DNA from 3 places in the Sphaerisporangium sp. NPDC049002 genome. Region 2 is predicted to be linked to each of the others. Evidence: riboswitches for the same ligand, from Rfam matches in the RefSeq annotation. Region 2 holds a riboswitch; each other region holds the start of a gene.
The links. A riboswitch is a leader RNA that binds a small molecule or an ion and turns the genes downstream of it on or off. The one in region 2 is predicted to bind cobalamin.
Positions count from the first base shown of each region.

Region 1: it holds a riboswitch for cobalamin, as region 2 does, so the genes downstream of both, cobN (cobaltochelatase subunit CobN) here and metE (5-methyltetrahydropteroyltriglutamate--homocysteine S-methyltransferase) in region 2, are expected to answer to the same signal.
Region 3: it holds a riboswitch for cobalamin, as region 2 does, so the genes downstream of both, AB0B89_RS21605 (ABC transporter substrate-binding protein) here and metE (5-methyltetrahydropteroyltriglutamate--homocysteine S-methyltransferase) in region 2, are expected to answer to the same signal.

Region 1 covers NZ_JBEZFH010000017.1:57,617-63,754, forward strand. The annotation lists gene AB0B89_RS06535 (precorrin-2 C(20)-methyltransferase) at 1-1,030, shown strand, start outside; gene AB0B89_RS06540 (cobalt-precorrin-6A reductase) at 1,005-1,787, opposite strand; gene cobG (precorrin-3B synthase) at 1,840-3,273, opposite strand; cobalamin riboswitch at 3,292-3,489, shown strand; gene cobN (cobaltochelatase subunit CobN) at 3,523-6,138, shown strand, end outside.
Region 2 covers NZ_JBEZFH010000286.1:617-6,754, forward strand. The annotation lists gene AB0B89_RS33315 (multicopper oxidase) at 1-1,872, shown strand, start outside; gene metE (5-methyltetrahydropteroyltriglutamate--homocysteine S-methyltransferase) at 2,077-4,401, opposite strand; cobalamin riboswitch at 4,556-4,698, opposite strand; tRNA gene AB0B89_RS33325 (tRNA-Leu) at 5,159-5,244, opposite strand; partial or broken gene AB0B89_RS33330 (M20/M25/M40 family metallo-hydrolase) at 5,603-6,138, shown strand, end outside.
Region 3 covers NZ_JBEZFH010000109.1:16,691-22,828, reverse strand. The annotation lists gene AB0B89_RS21615 (ABC transporter ATP-binding protein) at 1-226, opposite strand, end outside; gene AB0B89_RS21610 (iron ABC transporter permease) at 223-1,179, opposite strand; gene AB0B89_RS21605 (ABC transporter substrate-binding protein) at 1,398-2,357, opposite strand; adenosylcobalamin (AdoCbl) riboswitch at 2,402-2,541, opposite strand; gene AB0B89_RS21600 (Gfo/Idh/MocA family oxidoreductase) at 2,604-3,446, opposite strand; gene AB0B89_RS21595 (cytochrome P450) at 3,529-4,743, opposite strand; gene AB0B89_RS21590 (phosphotriesterase-related protein) at 4,746-5,729, opposite strand; gene AB0B89_RS21585 (phytanoyl-CoA dioxygenase family protein) at 5,722-6,138, opposite strand, start outside.

The DNA.
Region 1 (6,138 bases), on a different contig from region 2:
CGCCGACTCGGCGGCGATCCTCAAGCTGGGCCGCACCTTCACCTCCGTACGCGAGGCGCTCGCGCGGGCCGGCCGCCTGGACGAGGCCTGGTACGTCGAGCGGGCGACCACCGGCGGGCAGCGGATAGCCCCGCTCGCGCGGGTCGACCCCGGTGAGGTGCCGTACTTCTCCCTGGCCATCCTGCCCAGCCGGATGGACACCCCGTCGCCGGTGCCCGCCGGTCCGGGCGCGGGCCGCACGGACACGCTGTCCCCGATGCCCAGGACGGCCGGGCCGGGGGGCGGCCTCGGGGAAGTCGTCGTGGTGGGGCTCGGCCCTGCGGGCCGCCACTGGCTGACTCCGGAGGCCCAGGACGCTCTGGCGACCGCCGACGAGCTCGTCGGTTACGGCCCCTACCTGGACCGGGTGGCTCCCAACCCCCGCCAGCGCCGGCACCCGACCGACAACCGCGTCGAGGCCGAGCGGGCGGCGCACGCGCTGGAGCTGGCGAAGGCGGGCTCCCGCGTCGCGGTGGTCTCCTCGGGTGACCCCGGAGTGTTCGCGATGGCAGCCGCCGTGCTGGAGGTGGCGTGCGAGCCGAGGTTCGCCGGGGTGCCGGTGCGCGTGGTGCCGGGCCTGACGGCCGCGCACGCGGTGGCCGCTCGGGCCGGTGCTCCACTCGGTCACGACTACTGCGTGCTCTCCCTGTCCGACCAGCTCAAGCCGTGGGACGTCATCGCCGGGCGCGTCACGGCCGCGGCACGCGCCGACCTGGTGCTGGCGATCTACAACCCGGCGTCGCGCAGCCGTACGTGGCAGGTGGCCGCGGCGCGGGACCTCCTGCTGGAGCACCGCGCCCCGGACACGCCCGTGGTCGTCGGGCGGGACGTCGGCGGCCCTGCGGAGAGCCTGCGCGTCACCACCCTCGCCAAGCTGGACCCGGCCGGCGTCGACATGCGCTGCCTGCTGGTCATCGGCTCCTCGACGACCCGCACGGTGTACCGGAACGGCCGCCCCGTCGTCTTCACCCCCCGCCGCTACCCCGCCTGAACGGCGCTGCCCGCCCCGGAGCCCAGCGACTCACGAGGCCATGGAGCCAGGTGAGGGCCTCTTCCGTGGTCTCCACAGCGGGGATCCGGGGGAGGGGCGGGCGGCGTACGACGACGACGGGGAGGCCGAGTTCGCGTGCGGCCGACAGCTTGGCCATGGTCATCGTTCCGCCGCTGTCCTTGGTGACCAGCACGTCGACGCGGTGCCGGCGCATCAGCGCCCGCTCGCCGTCCAGCGTGTACGGACCCCGGTCGCGCAGGAGGCGGCAGTGGCGAGGAAGCGGCGGATCGGGTGGATCGACCGTGCGGATCAGGAACCACAGGTCGTCCAGGCCGGCGAAGACCGGCAGGCCCTGGCGTCCGGTGGTGAGGAAGACCCGCCTTCCGAGCCCTGGCAGCGACGCCGCGGCTTCCGGCAGGGACGACGTCCAGTGCCAGTCGTCTGCGGCCTCCTGCCGCCATCCTGGCCGCCGCAGCACGAGCAGGGGGACCTCCGCCGCCGCGGTTGCGCGTACGGCCGAGGCGGTGATCCGTTCGGCGAACGGGTGGGTGGCGTCGACCACGGCCCTGATGCCCTGTTCGCGCAGCCAGTCGGCCAGGCGTTCTGGCCCGCCGAACCCCCCGACGCGCACCTCGCCCTCAGGAAGGCGGGGATCGGTCACACGGCCCGCGAGCGAGGAGATCACGCGGACCTCGGGACGGGCCGCCAGCGCCGCCGCCAGCGCCCGCGCCTCACCCGTCCCCCCGAGAACGAGCACGCCTGACCTCACCAGACGCCCCTGTCCACGGACACGAACCCGGATCCCTCCATCACGCCCCGGACCGTCTGGACGTGCCGGCCACCTGGCGGGCCGCGGTGACCGCGGCCGTCGTCTCCTCGATGTCCTCGCAGTGCAGGCTCCGGCCGCCGGCGTCGACACGGTAGCCGTCGCCGGTGGCCACCACGAGTACGGCCTGCCCGGCGGGCCGTCCGCACCGGCGCTCGCACCCGGCCCAGTGCACGCGAAGCACACCGGCGCCCGGCGCGCGGGCGGTGGTCGCCTGGATGTGCGCGATCGACGCGGCGTCCGCCTGGACATCGGAGAGTGACTTCGCGCAGCCGGGTCGTCCGGTGCAGGCCGTGACCCCGGTCCACGGGGAGGCGGGATCGGTGACCAGGCCGGTGGCCGCGAGCCTGGACAGCCATGACTCCGCGTCCGCTCCGCTGACGCCGGGCACGACGGCGCCACGCCATGGCGTCAGCCGGATCTCGCCGTCGCCCGCCTGCGCCGCCGTCGCCAGTGCTCGCGCCTGGGCGCCGGTCAGCCGGCCGAGCGGCGGCATGACGACGAGCGCGACCCGGGGGACGGCCCTCTCCCCGGGCCCGGGTACGGCCCCCCGCGCGGGCCGGTGTACCAGGCCGAGCGGCGGCGAAGACGGCACGTCCGGGGAGACCACCGGCACGGGGCCGTGCTCCCCGGACCCGGTGGGGCCGTCGGCGTGGGCGGGCGTCCCGACGCGGGCGGAGCCGCCGAGGTGGGTGGCGATCCTCGCCGGGCCGTCGTCGAGTTCGGCCATGCGCCAGGCCGTCGAGTTCTGGGCGGTTCGTTCGGCGAGGAAGGCCTCAGCCGCCGCCATCATCGCGGATACCGCCTGTGTCGGGGCGAGGCGTACTCCGTGGTCCTCTCCCGCCAGGAGGAGCGCCCCCTCGACCGGCTCTCCGCCGGCCGGCGCGGGGATCGGGACGAAGGTGAGGTCGGCCTTGAGGGCGGGCAGGTCGCCTCTGCCGTCGTCCAGGGCGAACAGGAACCGGCCGGGCAGTCCCGCGAGGGCCGGGCGGGAGCACAGCGCCTCGTCCAGTTCGCGTACGAGCGGTGCCACCTCGATCAGGCCGCGACCGTCGAGCCCGGCCATGGGGGAGGCCAGGATGTTCCGCACACGTTCATGGGTCGCGGAGGGGAGCAGCCCCGCGGCGGCCATCCTCGCGGCGAACGCGGTCTCCCCCTCGGCGTTCAGCCCTCGTACCTGCACGTTGGCACGGGAGGTCAGCTCGACCACCCCGGAGCCGAGGGACGTGGCGGCGGCGCCCAGCTCGCGCAACTGGGCGGCGGTGAGGACGCCACCCGGCACCCGGATACGGGCGACGGCACCGTCCGCGGCCGGATGCGTCTGCAACGCACCGGGACAGGCGTCCACCCGCGACCTGTCCGGGGGTTTCCGGACGTGGAATCGCGACGAGGACTCCGGAAAGTCGACGACAGACACGTTGAGGATGTTAACCCGACTTCTCGCAATAAGTCGGACTCCGTGATCTGATAGGGGAGCGACGGCACAAGGAGGAAGCCGGTGTGAATCCGGCGCGGTCCCGCCACTGTCACCGGGGAGCGAACCCCATCCAAGGCCACGGCCCGGCAACGGGCGGGAAGGCCGGGGTGAGCGTCGATCCGGAAGCCAGGAGACTCCAGGCCGTGTGGACCCACGACCCGGGGCGCGGACCCCGAGTGAGGATGTGCCGTGCGCCATCTCCCCGTACTTCTGCTGTCGACCTCCGACACCGACCTGCTGAGCGCACGCGCGAGCGGCGCCCCGTACCGCCTGGACAACCCGGCGCGGCTCGCCGTCGAGGACCTCTCCCCGCTGCTCGACGACGTGGAGCTGGTCGTCGTCCGCCTGCTCGGCGGGCGGCGGGTATGGGAGGAGGGGCTGGACATGCTGCTGGCGGGGCCCCGCCCCGTCATCGTGCTCGGAGGCGAGCAGGCTCCCGACGCCGAGTTGATGGAGCTGTCCACCGTCCCCGGTGGAGTGTGCGCCGAGGCGCACGCCTATCTGGCGCACGGTGGCCCGGCCAATCTGGCCGAGCTGTACAGGTTCGTGTCCGACACCGTGCTGCTCACCGGGCACGGCTTCGCGGCCCCCGCGCCCACGCCAAGCTGGGGCGTCCTTGAGAGGACCGACGGCGCCGAAGGTGAGGGGCGGCCGGTCGTGGGGGTTCTGTACTACCGGGCTCATCATGTCGCGGGGAACACCGGGTTCGTCGAGGCGTTGTGCGGCGCGATCGAGGACGCCGGAGGCCGGGCGCTGCCCGTGTACTGCGCGTCGTTGCGCACCGCGGAGCCCGGCCTGATGGAGGTTCTCGGCGGCGTGGACGCGCTGGTCGTCACCGTGCTGGCGGCGGGCGGCACCCGTCCCGCCACCGCCTCGGCGGGCGGCGACGACGAGGCCTGGGACGTGGGGGCGCTCGCCCGGCTCGACGTCCCGATCATCCAGGGCCTGTGCCTGACGGGAGACCGGGAGACCTGGGCGGCGAGCGACGACGGGCTGTCCCCGCTGGACGCCGCCTCGCAGGTGGCCATCCCGGAGTTCGACGGGCGGATCATCACCGTGCCGTTCTCCTTCAAGGAGGTCGACGAGGAGGGCCTGACCGTCTACGTGGCGGACCCCGAGCGCGCGGCCCGGGTCGCCGGCATCGCCGTACGGCACGCCGCGCTGCGGCAAGTGCCCCCGGGGGACAGGCGGATCGCGGTCATGCTGTCGGCCTACCCCACCAAGCACGCGCGGATCGGCAACGCCGTGGGCCTGGACACACCCGCCAGCGTGGTCCGCCTGCTGGCCGCCATGCGCGCGAGCGGGTACGACATCGGGCCCGAGGGCGAGGGCGGCCTGCCGGGCGTGGACGGGCAGGACGGCGACGCGCTCGTCCACGCGCTCATCGCCGCGGGCGGCCAGGACCAGGACTGGCTCACCGAGGAGCAGCTCTCCGGCAACCCCGTGCGCGTCTCCGCCGCGCGTTACCGGGCCTGGTACTACACGCTTCCCGAGGACCTCCGCGCGGGGATGGAGCGGCACTGGGGACCGCCGCCCGGCGAGCTGTTCGTCGACCGTTCGCGCGACCCCGAGGGGGAGATCGTGCTGGCGGCCCTGCGCGCCGGCAACGTCGTGGTGATGGTCCAGCCGCCGCGTGGGTTCGGCGAGAACCCCATCGCGATCTACCACGACCCCGACCTGCCGCCCAGCCACCACTACCTGGCCGCCTACCGCTGGCTCCAGGACGGGTTCGGCGCGCACGCGGTGGTACACGTCGGCAAGCACGGCAACCTGGAGTGGCTGCCGGGCAAGTCCGCCGGGATGTCCGCCTCCTGCGGGCCGGACGCCGCGCTCGGCGACCTGCCGCTGATCTACCCGTTCCTCGTGAACGACCCCGGCGAGGGGACCCAGGCCAAGCGCCGCGCCCACGCCACCCTGGTCGACCACCTGGTGCCGCCCATGGCCCGCGCCGACACCTACGGCGACATGGCGCGTCTGGAGCAGCTTCTCGACGAGCACGCCTCCATCGCCGCGATGGACCCCGCCAAGCTCCCCGCGATCCGCGCCCAGATCTGGACCCTCATCCAGGCCGCCCGGCTCGACCACGATCTCGGGCTGGACGACAGGCCGCACGACGCGGAGTTCGACGACTTCCTGCTGCACGTCGACGGCTGGCTGTGCGAGGTCAAGGACGTGCAGATCCGCGACGGCCTGCACGTGCTGGGTCAGGCGCCCGTGGGCCGGGCCCGCGAGGACCTCGTGCTGGCGATGCTGCGCGCCCGGCAGATGTGGGCCGGGGCCGAGGCGCTACCCGGGCTGCGCGAGGCCCTCGGCCTGGCGGAGGACGGCAGCGCCGCGCGGGCCGACACCGACCGGGCCGAGACGGTCGCGGCGGCGCTCGTCCACGGCATGGAGGAGCGCGGCTGGGATCCCGGCGCGGTGGAGGAGGTCTGCGCGGCCGTACCGCCGGTGGCCGGGGAGGCGGCGGGGGTGGCCGTACCGCCGATGGCCGGGCGGATCCTGCGCTTCGCGGCCACCGAGATCGTTCCGCGGCTGGCGAGGACCAGCGACGAGATCGGCGCCGTGCTGCACGCGCTCGACGGAGGGTACGTGCCGGCGGGGCCGAGCGGGTCGCCGCTGCGCGGGCTGATCAACGTGCTGCCCACCGGCCGGAACTTCTACTCGGTCGACCCCAAGGCCGTGCCGAGCCGCCTTGCCTGGGAGACGGGGCAGGCCATGGCCGACTCGCTGCTCGCACGCTACCGCGCCGACACCGGCGACTGGCCGCGCTCGGTGGGCCTGTCGATCTGGGGGACCAGCGCCATG
Region 2 (6,138 bases):
GTCCTCCTCGTCTACCGGGGATTGGCGGGCGGTTCCCGGGCGATCGGTGCGATCATGAACCCCGCCAGGATCGCCAAGTACGTCGTGCCCCTGCCCGTCCCACCCGTGATGCCGTCCCTCTCGGCGCGGGGCGAGCCGATCGACCGCTATGTGATCGCCGTCCGCCAGATCCGCCGGCAGATCCTGCCGCCGGGCGACCCTCCCACGACGGTGTGGGGGTACGGGGCGGTCCAGGACCCGGGGACGTTCAGCAGCCCGGGGTTCACCCTGGAGGCGGTGGCCGATCGTCCGGTACGAGTGCGCTGGGTGAACGAACTGGTCGACGAGAGCGGCGGGTATCTGCCGCACCTGCTGCCGGTGGATCCCACTCTGCACTGGGCCAACCCCACGGACGGCCCGTCCGGACGGGATTCGCGTCCCCGGTTCACCTCCACACCGAACCGGTATCGCGGGCCCGTCCCGCTGGTCACCCACCTGCACGGCGGGCACAGCGCCGACCACAGCGACGGTTTCCCCGAGGCGTGGTACCTGCCGCGGGCCAGGGACCTCCCCGCCGGATCGGCGACCGAGGGCTCCCTGTACGCGAGGTTCCGCGCCATGTACGCCCGTACGCACGGCGTGTCCTGGAGTCCGGGCTCGGCGGAGTTCCATTACGGCAACCAGCAGCGGGCCGCCACGATGTGGTACCACGATCACTCGCTGGGGATCACCCGGCTCAACACCTACGCCGGGCTGGCCGGGTTCTACCTGCTGCGCGGTGGTCCCGCCGACCTGCCCCCCGGCGTCCTGCCCGGCCCCGCGCCTTCGGCCGGCGACGACGGACGCGGCCCGTACCACGAGATCCCGATCGTCATCCAGGATCGGTCCTTCGCCTCCGACGGCTCGCTGTTCTACCCGGGAAGCCGCGCCTTCTTCGACCGGTTCGCCGGGCCGTACATCCCAAGGAGCGACCTGCCCCCCATCTGGAACCCGGAATTCTTCGGCACGGCGATGATGGTCAACGGCCGCACCTGGCCTTACCTGGAGGTCGAGCCCCGCCGCTTCCGGTTCCGGTTCCTCAACGGCTGCAACGGCCGGGTCCTCGACCTGAAGATCGTGACCGACCCGATGGCGAGGCGTCCCGTGCCGGCGGCCCTGCCCGTGTGGCACATCGGGTCCGATGGAGGCTTCCTGCCCGAGCCCGTGCGACTCGGCCGCATCCTGCTCGCCCCGGCCGAACGGGCCGACGTGATCGTCGACTTCACCGGCCTGCGGCCCGGCACGGCCCTCTACCTGATCAACGAGGCCCCGGACACGGCCTTCCCCGGAGACGGCCACACCCCGCCGGCGGACCCCGCCACCACCGGCCAGGTGATGAAGTTCGTCGTACGGCCCTTGGCGGGACAGGACCGCAGCGTGCCGCCCGACCAGCTCACCCTGCCGTCCCTCACGCGGATCGGCCAGGAGAGCAGGACGCGCAAGGTCGCCCTGCTGGAACAGGACTCGGCGGTCGTCCACGGCGCCGGCCCGACGGCGGTGCTGCTCGGCACCCTGGACGGAGGCAGGAAAGCCAGGATGTGGTCCGACCCGGTCACCGAGAATCCCGCCCTAGGCGCCACCGAGATCTGGGAGATCCACAACTTCACCCCGGACGCCCATCCCATCCACGTGCACGAGGTCCTGTTCCACGTCCTCGACCGCCGGTCCTTCAACGGCGCCGCCCGGCCCCCCGAACCATGGGAACGGGGGTTCAAGGACACGGTGATCGCCTACCCGCACCAGATCACCCGGATCAAGGCGACGTTCGACAGGGCCGGTCTCTTCGTCTGGCACTGCCACCTGCTGGAACACGAGGACAACGAGATGATGCGCCCCTACCGCGTCGGCGCCTGAGCGCGCCCGGACGCGCCGCCGACCGTCACCGGCCCGGCCGAACAGCGCGAGCAGGGCTCATGTGCCCGTCGCGGCGGCACTCAGCGATCCACCGTGGCGCGCCAGCGGAGGCAGCGGTGCATGGAGCCCTCTCGCTGATCATCCGCTCTCCTTCATGAGCCGCCGTATCGGGGCCGGAGGGTGTCCGGCCCCGAAAACAGACGGTCAGGCGGAGGAGGAAGTGATCTCGGTGCGGATCTGCTTGGCAGCGGTGACGAGGTTTTCCAGGGAGTCGCGGGTCTCGGGCCAGGCGCGGGTCTTCAGGCCGCAGTCGGGGTTGGCCCACAGCCGGTCGGCGGGGATGGCGGACAGCCCCTTGCGCAGCAAAGAAGCCACCTCCTCGACGCCGGGGACTCGGGGGGAGTGGATGTCGTAGACGCCGGGCCCGACCTCGCGGGGGTAGCCGGCCTGGGCGAGTTCCTCGGCCACCTGCATGTGGGAGCGGGCGGCTTCGAGGCTGATGACGTCGGCGTCCATGTCGTCGATCGCGGCGATGATCTCGCCGAACTCGGCGTAGCACATGTGGGTGTGGATCTGGGTCCGCGGCCGCGCCCCGGCGGTGGCCAGGCGGAACGCCTCGGTGGCCCAGGCGAGGTAGGCGGGGCGGTCCGCGGCGCGCAGGGGCAGCGTTTCACGGAGCGCAGGTTCGTCCACCTGGATGACGGCGGTGCCGGCGGCTTCCAGGTCGGCGACTTCGTCGCGCAGGGCGAGCGCGACCTGCCGGGCGGTCTCGCCGAGCGGCTGGTCGTCGCGGACGAACGACCAGGCCAGCATGGTGACCGGGCCGGTGAGCATGCCCTTCACTGGGCGGCTGGTCTGGGACTGGGCGTAGGTGGTCCAGCGCAGGGTCATCGGGTGTGGGCGGGAGATGTCGCCGGCCAGGATCGGCGGTCGGACGTACCTGGACCCGTAGGACTGGACCCACCCCTGCTGGGTGGCGATGTATCCGTCGAGTTGCTCGGCGAAGTACTGCACCATGTCGTTGCGCTCGGGCTCGCCGTGCACGAGCACGTCCAGGCCGCTCTCCTCCTGGAAGGCGAGGACCGCGCGGATCTCGGCCTCCATGCGCGCGTCGTAGGCATCCTGGTCGATGCGCCCGGCGCGCAGGTCGGCGCGGGCGGCGCGCAACTCGGCGGTCTGGGGGAACGAACCGATGGTGGTCGTGGGCACCAGCGGCAGGTCCAGATGGTTGCGCTGGGCTCGCGCCCGTTCCGCGTAGGGTTCAGCCCGCCTGGTGTCCTGCCCGGTCACCGCAGCCGCGCGTTCGCGGATCGCCGGGTCGCGGGTGAGCGCGGACGTCCTGCGGGACTCCAGGGCTTCGCGGTTGTCGGTGAGGTCGTCAGAGATGGCGCGGACACCGCGGTTCAGACCGCGGGCGAGGGCGACGATCTCGGCGGTCTTCTGCCGGGCGAAGGCCAGCCATGGCCGGATCTCAGGATCGATCTCCGTCTCGGCGGCGGCGTCCAGCGGGACGTGCAGGAGCGAGCAGGACGCGGCGACGTCCACCTGCCCGGCCAGTCCGAGAAGGGTCGCCAGGGTGCTCAGCGACTTCTCCAGGTCGTTGATCCAGATGTTGCGGCCGTCCACGACGCCCGCGATCAGACGCTTGCCCGGCAGCCCGCCGGCGGCCGCCAGGTCGTTCAGGTTGGCGGCGGCCGGGCCGGTGAGGTCGAGCCCCAGACCCTCGATCGGCGCATGGGCCAGCACAGACAGGGCTTCCCCGAGGTGGTCGAAATAGCCGGCGACCAGGATCTTCGGGCGCTCGGTGAGTGAGCCCAGCCGCTGGTAGCAGCCGGCGACGGCGTCCAGGACGGCCTGCGGCTGGTCCTGGACCAGGGTGGGTTCGTCGAGTTGCACCCAGCGGGCGCCCGCTTCGTGCAGTGCCGCGAGGATCTCGGCGTACACGGGCAGCAGCCGGTCGAGCAGGGTGAGCGGGTCGAAGTCCGCTGGGGCGTCCGGCGCTGGCTTGGCCAGCAGCAGGTAGGTCACCGGGCCGACCAGGACTGGCCGCGGGTTGTGTCCCAGTGCCAGAGCCTCACGCAACTCGCTCACAGGCTTGGAGGGGTCGGCCGCGAAGACGGTGTCCGGGCCGAGCTCGGGGACCAGGTAGTGGTAGTTGGTGTCGAACCACTTGGTCATCTCCAGCGGCGCGACGTCCTGAGTACCGCGCGCCATCGCGAAATAGCCGTCCAGCGGGTCGGCCCGCACGGCGGCGCGATGCCGCGGCGGGATCGCGCCGACCATGACCGTGGTGTCCAGCACGTGGTCGTACAGAGAGAAGTCGCCGGTCGGGACCTCGTCGATCCCCGCCTCGGCCAAGCGGCGCCAGTTGTCGCGGCGCAGCCCGGCGGCGACGTCGAGCAGTTCGGCGTCGGTGGTGCGGCCGGCCCAGTAGCCTTCGACGGCCTTCTTCAGTTCGCGGCCCGGTCCTTGGCGTGGGTAGCCGTACACGGTGGCCAGCGCGGTGGGCGCAGGGGAACTCTCGGCCATGAAACTCTCCTTCGCGAGTCACGGAGACCTCGACGGAACCCCGGGGCGAAGGCACGGCAGATGGTGCGGACCCACGGTCAGGTCCGCGTCGTCACGCCGGCCCTCCCACGAGGCCGTCGAACGTCACCGCGCGCGGTCGCGCGCGGGCAGTGGCAGGTCTTCGGACTCGTGGGCGCCCATCTCGTGCCTACTGGCCGTCGCTTCCCGGGTCCTTGGATCGGATCCAGTGCGTGTGACGGCGGTCGTTCCCACTCACCGCTGCGGGGCAGTCCCGGATTCACACCGGGTTCCCTCTTACGACGCTCCTGCCTGGCGGGCAGGGCGAACCGACTGCACCCCCGAGTCTAGAGTGCCGCAGCGGCTCGGGCGAGTGCTCGACGTGCCGGGACCGGGTCGGTCGCCGCGAATGGGGGTGGTCGGGGTGTGGCGCCATGCCGATCCGCGCCGACTTGGTGACGATGTTGTGGAACGCGGGCGCGGATCCCGCCCTGGTCGCTCAGTGGATGGCCGAGACCCAGGTCCAGCAGGTAGCCGCTCAGGCGCAGCTACGCCAAGTGAGCGGCGGGCGTCGGATGACACGAGGAGATCGATGCCATGGTGACCGCGATCGAGGACCACGTTCAGGTTCTGGCGGAGGCGGATCCGAACGACAAGGCTCAGGTCGACGCGGAGATCGGCCTGCGGCTGACCTACTACCCCGAGAAACAGCTAGTGGAGGCCCAGTCGCAACCGGACCTCCACATGCGCGAAGGGTACGTGTCCGAGGGGGGACTTGAACCCCCATGCCCCGTAAAGGGCACTAGCACCTCAAGCTAGCGCGTCTGCCTATTCCGCCACCCGGACAGTGGTGCCTGCACGTGAGAACGTCTCCCCGCGTCGGCTGCACCAGGTTAGCAAACAACGGGCACTGCGTCATACCGGGATTCGGACGCGGGTGCGGTGGGCCCGTGCCGAGGGTCTCCTTGGGCGGAAGCCGGGGTGCCCGGAGGTCTTCCCGGGCGGCGGGCCGGGACGCGCGGTGGGCTCCTCGGGCGGGCGGGCCGGGGTGGCTGGAGCGGTGCTTGGGCGGCAGGCCGGGGGTGGCTTGGGTGGGGGGCCTGGGGTGGTGTGGGTGGTGCTTCGCGGCAGGCCGGGATGCTTGTGGGCGTGCTTGGGCGGCAGGATGGTGGGCGTTAGCGCGTACCGAGCCGAAGGAGCACGTATGACCGCGTTCAATGCCGAGGACGAGGTCGTCGAGCTGTGCCGCGACCTGATCCGCATAGATACGACGAACGCAGGGGACAACGCGGGGCCGGGGGAACGGATCGCCGCCGAGTACGTCGCGGGCAAGCTGGCCGAGGTCGGGCTGGAGCCGCGGATCCTGGAGAGCGACAGCAAACGGGCCAACGTGATCGCCCGCATCCAGGGGGCCGATCCCAGCCGTGAGGCGTTGCTGCTCCATGGGCACCTTGACGTCGTCCCTTTCAACGCCGGCGACTGGACCCATCACCCGCTGAGCGGGGAGATCGCCGACGGCTGCGTCTGGGGGCGCGGCGCGGTGGACATGAAGGACATGGACGCCATGATCCTCGCGGTCGTCCGGCAGCGTCTGAGCGAGGGGCGCAGGCCGCCGCGCGACATCGTGCTCGCGTTCACGGCGGACGAGGAGGCCGGCGGCCACTACGGCGCGCAGTGGCTGTCCACCGAGCACAAGGACCTGTTCGAGGGATGCACCGAGGCGATCGGCGAAGTCGGCGG
Region 3 (6,138 bases), on a different contig from region 2:
GGGCCCGCTGCCTCGGCTTGAGGTCGCGCGCGGGCACGCCGTCGACCAGGACCTCGCCGCGCGCCTCAAGCAGGCCCATCATGGCCCGGAGCAGGGTGGACTTGCCCGCGCCGTTCGGCCCGATGACCGCCAGCCACTCGCCGCCGCCCACCGACAGGCCGATCTCGGACAGGACCGGCCGCCCGTCCAGCGCGACCGAGAGGTCCCGCACCTCGATGGCGCTCACGCGTCCACCGACCGTGTCGCGCGCAGTACCCCGACGAAGAAGGGCGCGCCGATGAACGCGGTGACCACGCCGATCGGCAGCTCGGCGGGGGCGAGCACGGTGCGGGCGACCAGGTCGGCCAGCACCAAAAACGACGCCCCCGCCAGAAGCGACAGCGGGAGGACCACCCGGTACGACCCGCCCGCCAGCCGCCGCACGACGTGCGGCACCACGATGCCGACGAACCCGATGAGCCCGCTCACCGCGACCGCGGACGCGGTGGCCAGCGACGCCGCGCACAGGACGACGAGCCGGACGCGCCCCGCGTTGACCCCGAGGCTGACCGCCTCGTCGTCGCCGACCGACAGCACGTCCAGCAGCCGGCCGTGGGCGAGCAGGACGACCGTCGACACCAGGGCGTAGGGGGCGACGAGCCACACCTGCGTCCAGTCGCCGCCGATGCCCCCGAGGATCCACGAGTAGATGCGCTGCAACTGCTCGACGCGGAGCTGCTGCACGAAGGCCTGCAACGCGGACAGGAAGGAGGCCACCGCCACCCCGGCGAGCACCAGGGTGGCCGTGCCGCCGCCCCGGCCCGCCGTGTTGCCGAGCGCGTACGCCAGCAGCACGCCGCCGATCGCCCCGCCGAAGGCGGCGAGCGGCACCAGCCCGTCGACCTGGATCAGCACGATCATCAGGGTCGCGGTGAAGCCCGCACCGGCGGCGGCGCCGAGAAGGTAGGGATCGGCGAGCGGGTTGCGGAACACGCCCTGGTACCCGGCGCCCGCGATGGCCAGCAGGCCGCCGACCACCGCCGCCAGCACCACGCGGGGCAACCTGAGCTGGAAGACCAGCCCCCGCTCGACCGGCGACAGCCCGGAGTCCACCGAGACGAACGGCACCCGGTCGAGCAGTTCGAGCATGATGCCCTTGAGCGAGACGCCGGCCGCGCCGATCATCAGACCCGCGATCACGCAGATCACGAGCACGGCGAGGGCCGCGGCCAGCGCCGCCGGCCGCAGCCTCGCCGCGCGCGTCGTACCGGCGCCGCGCCGCCTCACGGGGCGCGACCTACCGGCGTCGCGCCGATTCACAGGGCGCGTCGTACCGGTGTCGTGCCGCTTCTCAGGGCGCGTCGTACCAGGGTCGTGCCGGTTCACGGGGCGTGTCGTTCCAGGTGTCCCATCGGGTCTCAGGCGGCGGCCTTCGTGACCGCCTCGTCAACGATCTTGACGAAGTCGACCACGCGCGGGCCCCAGCGTGAGGCGATGTCGTCGTCGAGCGTGATCACGCGGTCCTTCGCGATCGCCGACAGGCCTCCCCACCCCGGCCGTTTGGCGAGGGCCTCCTTGGACTGGCCGCAGCACTTGGTGTCGGCCAGGAAGATCAGGTCGGGGTCGGCCTTGGCGACGAACTCGCTGGAGAGCTTGGGGTACCCCCCGGCGGCCTCGGGGGCCGTGTCCGCGATGTTGGCGAGCCCGAAGAGCCCGTAGATCTGGCCGATGAACGTGCTGGACGTCACCGAGTACGGCGTGTTGTCCAGCTCGTGGAAGTAAGTGAGCTTCTTGTCCTTGGGCGCCGCGGCGACGATCTCGTCGATCTGCCGCTTCATGCCCGCGGCGAGCTCGTCGGCCTTGGCCTTGTTGCCGGTGGCGGCTCCGAGGTCGGCGATCTCGTCGTAGGTCTCGTCGAGCTTGGTGGCGGCCGGTTCGAGCAGGACCGGGATGCCGACCTTGGTCAGCGCGGCCACGATGCCGCCCGTGTCGTTGGCGAGCACGACCAGGTCGGGCTTCTTGGCGATGATCGCCTCGGCGTTGGGCTTGAAGCCGGACAGGTCCGACTTCGGGGCCTCGGCGGGGTAGGTCGACTGGTCGTCGACGGCGATGACCTGCGGTCCCGCGCCGATCGCGAACAGGCTCTCCGTGGCGCTCGGCGAGAGCGAGATGATCTGGGCGGGCTTGTGCCCGATGGTGACGGAGCCGTTGCCCGCCTGGACGGTGACGGGGAAGCCGCCGTCCTGCGAAGCGGCGGGAGCGGGGGTGGCGGCGGCGGTGGCGGTGGCGCTGCTTTCGGTGCCGGTGGACTGGCCGCATGCGGCCAGTGTCAGCGCACCCAGCAACGCGCCCGCCAAGGCCGTGCGTACGGGCCTCACGAGAGTTCCTCCTGTTGCCGGGAAATCGAGAGACCCGTGTGCTGACGGATCACCCTTTTCCACGAGGGTTGACGACGTCGGCGCGGCATGCAGGCGACCTGGCTCGACCCGAGGGGTCTCACAGTTGCGGGACAGCGCCGGACTCACACCGGACTTCGCTGCACGCTGCGCGTCAGACGAACGGTATCAACCAATGCCGCAACGGGATACGACGGGTGGAAAGCCTCACCACTCCAGACCGGCGGCTCAGGCGAGCTGCGCCTCGGCGGCGCTGATCAACTCCTGGAGGCGGAGCCCGTGGCGGGCGTCGAGGGGGTGGCCGCCGCCGCGCCGCACGGTCCGCGCGAACTCGGCGACCATGTCGGGGAAGACGTCGTAGCCGAGGTCCGCGCCGTCGAGGGTCTCGTCGCCGTGGCGGCCGAAGACGGCCACGTGCGAGGAGCCGTGCTCGACGCGGGCGGCCATGGTCAGCGACGCCTCGCTGACCGCGCCGCTCTGGTGCTCCAGCAGCAGTCCGGTCCACCCGAGCGGGTGGCCGTGGGCGCGGATGCCGACGACCGGACCGAGGGCGGCGTCGAGCATGTCGAGCATGTGCGGCCCCACGTCGAGGATGGCGCCGCGCTCCTTTCGCCACGGGGAGTCGATGGTGTACAGGGCTCCGGAGATGTTGCGGGCGTACCCGCCGAACGGCTCGATCGCGCGGACCCGTTCGAGGAACGCCTTGGTCGCGGCCGAGTAACGGAAGGTGAGCACCATCTGGGACGCCACCCCCGCCTCGCCCACGGCGTCGGCGAGGCGCTTGGCGCCGTCGAGGTCGGCCGCCAGCGGTTTCTCCAGCAGCAGCGCCTTGCCCGCCCTGGCGGCCCGCACGGCGAGCTCGGCCTGCACGCCCGGCGGCACGCAGAAGGCGACGGCCTCGCAGACCTCGAAGAGCTCCTCGACCCGCTCGTAGACCGGGGCTCCCAGCCTTGCGGCGGCCCTCGGCCTGCGCGCCCACACTCCCGCGAGCCGCGTGTGCGGCCCCGCCGCCAGCGCGGGGGCGTGTACCGCCTCCGCCCACGGCCCGGCTCCGATCAGACCTACCGCCACTGGCTCCACGGCGCTCAGCTCCCCGACGTACCGGACGATTCGCCGCGAGACTAGCCCAATCAGAACCTCGCGCGTGGGGTGATCACCATTCGACCAGAAGCGACGGCAGGCCCCGCCCGACGATGGACTTGCGGTACGCGAGCGGCTGGCCGGGCACCAGCCGCAGGCCGGGCAGCCGGCGGCCCAGCACCTCAAGGGCCGTACGGAGCTGGAGGCGCGCCAGCGCGGCCCCGACGCAGAAGTGGATGCCGTACCCGAACGTCATGTGCGCGTCGGAGTTCCCTCGCCCGAGGTCGAACTCCTCCGGCGCGGGGAAGACGGTCTCGTCGTGCGCGGCCGAGTCGGTGGAGAGCAGCACCAGCGAGCCCTCCGGGATGGTCACGCCGTGCAGCTCGATGTCGGTGAGGGCGTACCGGAAGGAGCCGAGGCTGGAGCCGTCGATGCGCATGCACTCCTCGACCGCGTTCTGGACCAGCTCGGGGGCCAGGGGCCAGGCGTCCTCACGCAGGAGCCTCAGCACGCTGTTGCCGAGCTGGTTGGGCACGGTGTCGTTGCCGCCCAGCAGGATCGTGGAGATCAGCTCGACGACCTCCCTGTGGGACAGCTCGGTTCCGATGAGCCCGGTCATCAGCGAGGTGAAGTCGTCACGCGGCTCGGCGGCGCGGGAGGCCACCAGCTTGTCGACGTAGTCCAGGTATTCGAGGAAGCTGCGCGCCAGCACGAGCTGCCGGTCGGGCGGCTGCGGCGACAGGAACAGCATGAACCAGTCCTTGACGTGCTCCTTGACGAACTCCTCGTCCTCCTCGGGCACGCCGATGAACCGGGCGCTGAGCTTGGCCGACGGCACGTGCCCGAGCTCCGCGACGAAGTCGCCCCCGCCCTGCGGCGCCACCCGGTCGAGGAGGTCCTCGTTGAGCCGCCGGAACCGCTCCTCCATCGCGGTGACAGCGCGCGGGGTGAAGGCCCGGGACACCGAACGGCGCAGCCGCGTGTGCGTGGGCGGGTCGACGTTGGCCACGAAGCTGGACAGGAAGGACCCGTGGTCGCCGAGCACCTTCCTGGTCTCGCCGGCGAGGCTCCGCGAGATCGTGAGCGACCCCTCGGAGGAGAACCGCCGCGCGTCCCCGTACGCCGCGCGCACGTCCTCGTGGCGGGTCAGGACGTACGCGTCCAGGTGCTCGCTGTGGAACACCGGCCGTTCGTGCCTGAGCCTGCGCAGGAAGTCGTACGGCGCGGCGACGTGCCAGTCGGAGGTGACGTCGAAGTCGGTGGCGGTGGCCGGTGAGGTGTTCTGCATGATCACGACCTCGGGGTGAGGATCCTGCGGGGGTTCTCGACGAGCATCTGGTGGATCTGGTCATCGGTCACGCCGCGCTTGCGCAGCTCGGGAAGGACGTCGCGGGAGATGTGCAGCAGGTGGTAGTTCGGGTGGCGCTCCCGTACGACCCGGGGGTCGAACCGGTCGTTGAAGCAGTAGGAGTCGTGCGACAGCACCATGCGGCCGGCGTGGCCGCGCGCGCACATCTCCGCCACGATGGCGACCCGGTCCTCGAACGAGCTGATCGTCTCGATGCCGAACCGGTCCATGCCGAGGAAGCTGCCCTCGGCGACCAGCTCTTCGAGATAGGCGGGGTCGGTGGAGTCGCCGGCGTGGCCGATGACGACCCGCGTCAGGTCCACGCCCTCGGAGGCCAGGAGCCGCTGCTGCTCCAGCCCGCCCCGCGAGGCGCTGTGGGAGTGGGTGGTGATCGGCGCCCCGGTCTCCAGGTGCGCCCGCGCGACGGCCCGGAAGACCCGCTCGCAGCCCGGCGTCATGCCCTGGTGGTCGGATGCGCACTTGAGGATCGCTGCCTTCACCCCGGTGCGGCCGATGCCCTCGGTGATGTCCCTGACGAAGAACTCCGCGAGCCGGTCGGGGCCGCCGAAGAGGCTGCCGGGGCCGCGGTTGCCGAAGTACGGCGGGAGGGCGTCGTAGGTGTAGAGCCCGGTGGCGACGACGATGTTGACGTCGGTCAGCTCGGCGACCCGCTGGACGGCCGGGACGTACCGGCCGAGGCCCACCACCGTCAGGTCGACCACAGTGTCGACGCCCTCGGCCTTGAGCGCGTCGAGCTTCCCCGCCGCCTCCCGCGCCCGGGTGTCGAGGTCCCATCCTTCGGGGATGTCCGGCCAGTTCCACAGGATCTCCGGGCTGAGGCCGAAGATGTGCTCGTGCATGAGCGTCGCCCCGAGTCCGGTCACCGGTCCTTTGACCGTGTGGACGGCCCCGTCCCGGTCAGGCATGGGAGACGACCGGGAACCTCGGGTGGTCGAAGGGCGCGTTGACCCGGAGGCCGAGGCCGTCGGTCTGCTTGTACGGCGTGCCGGTGTAGAGCGCGTCCGCGTCGAAGTAGGTGACCGTGAACGACAGGCGCGGGGTGTCCCCGCGGTTGGCCCCCGCGCCGTGCACGGTCAGCGCGTGGTGGACGGTCGCGTCGCCGGCCCGCAGGTCCAGGGGAGGCGACAGCTCCAGCGCTTTGAGCCACGGGTGCTGGGTGAGCTGGTCGTCGCCGTCGCGGGTGAAGCTCCGTCCGAGGACGCCGTGCCGGTGGGAGCCGTTGTAGAACCGCAGGCTGCCCATCTCGGCGGGGACGTCGGCGAGCGCCAGCCAGACGGTCAGCATCGCCGAGCGGTCCATCGGCATCCAGGGGAA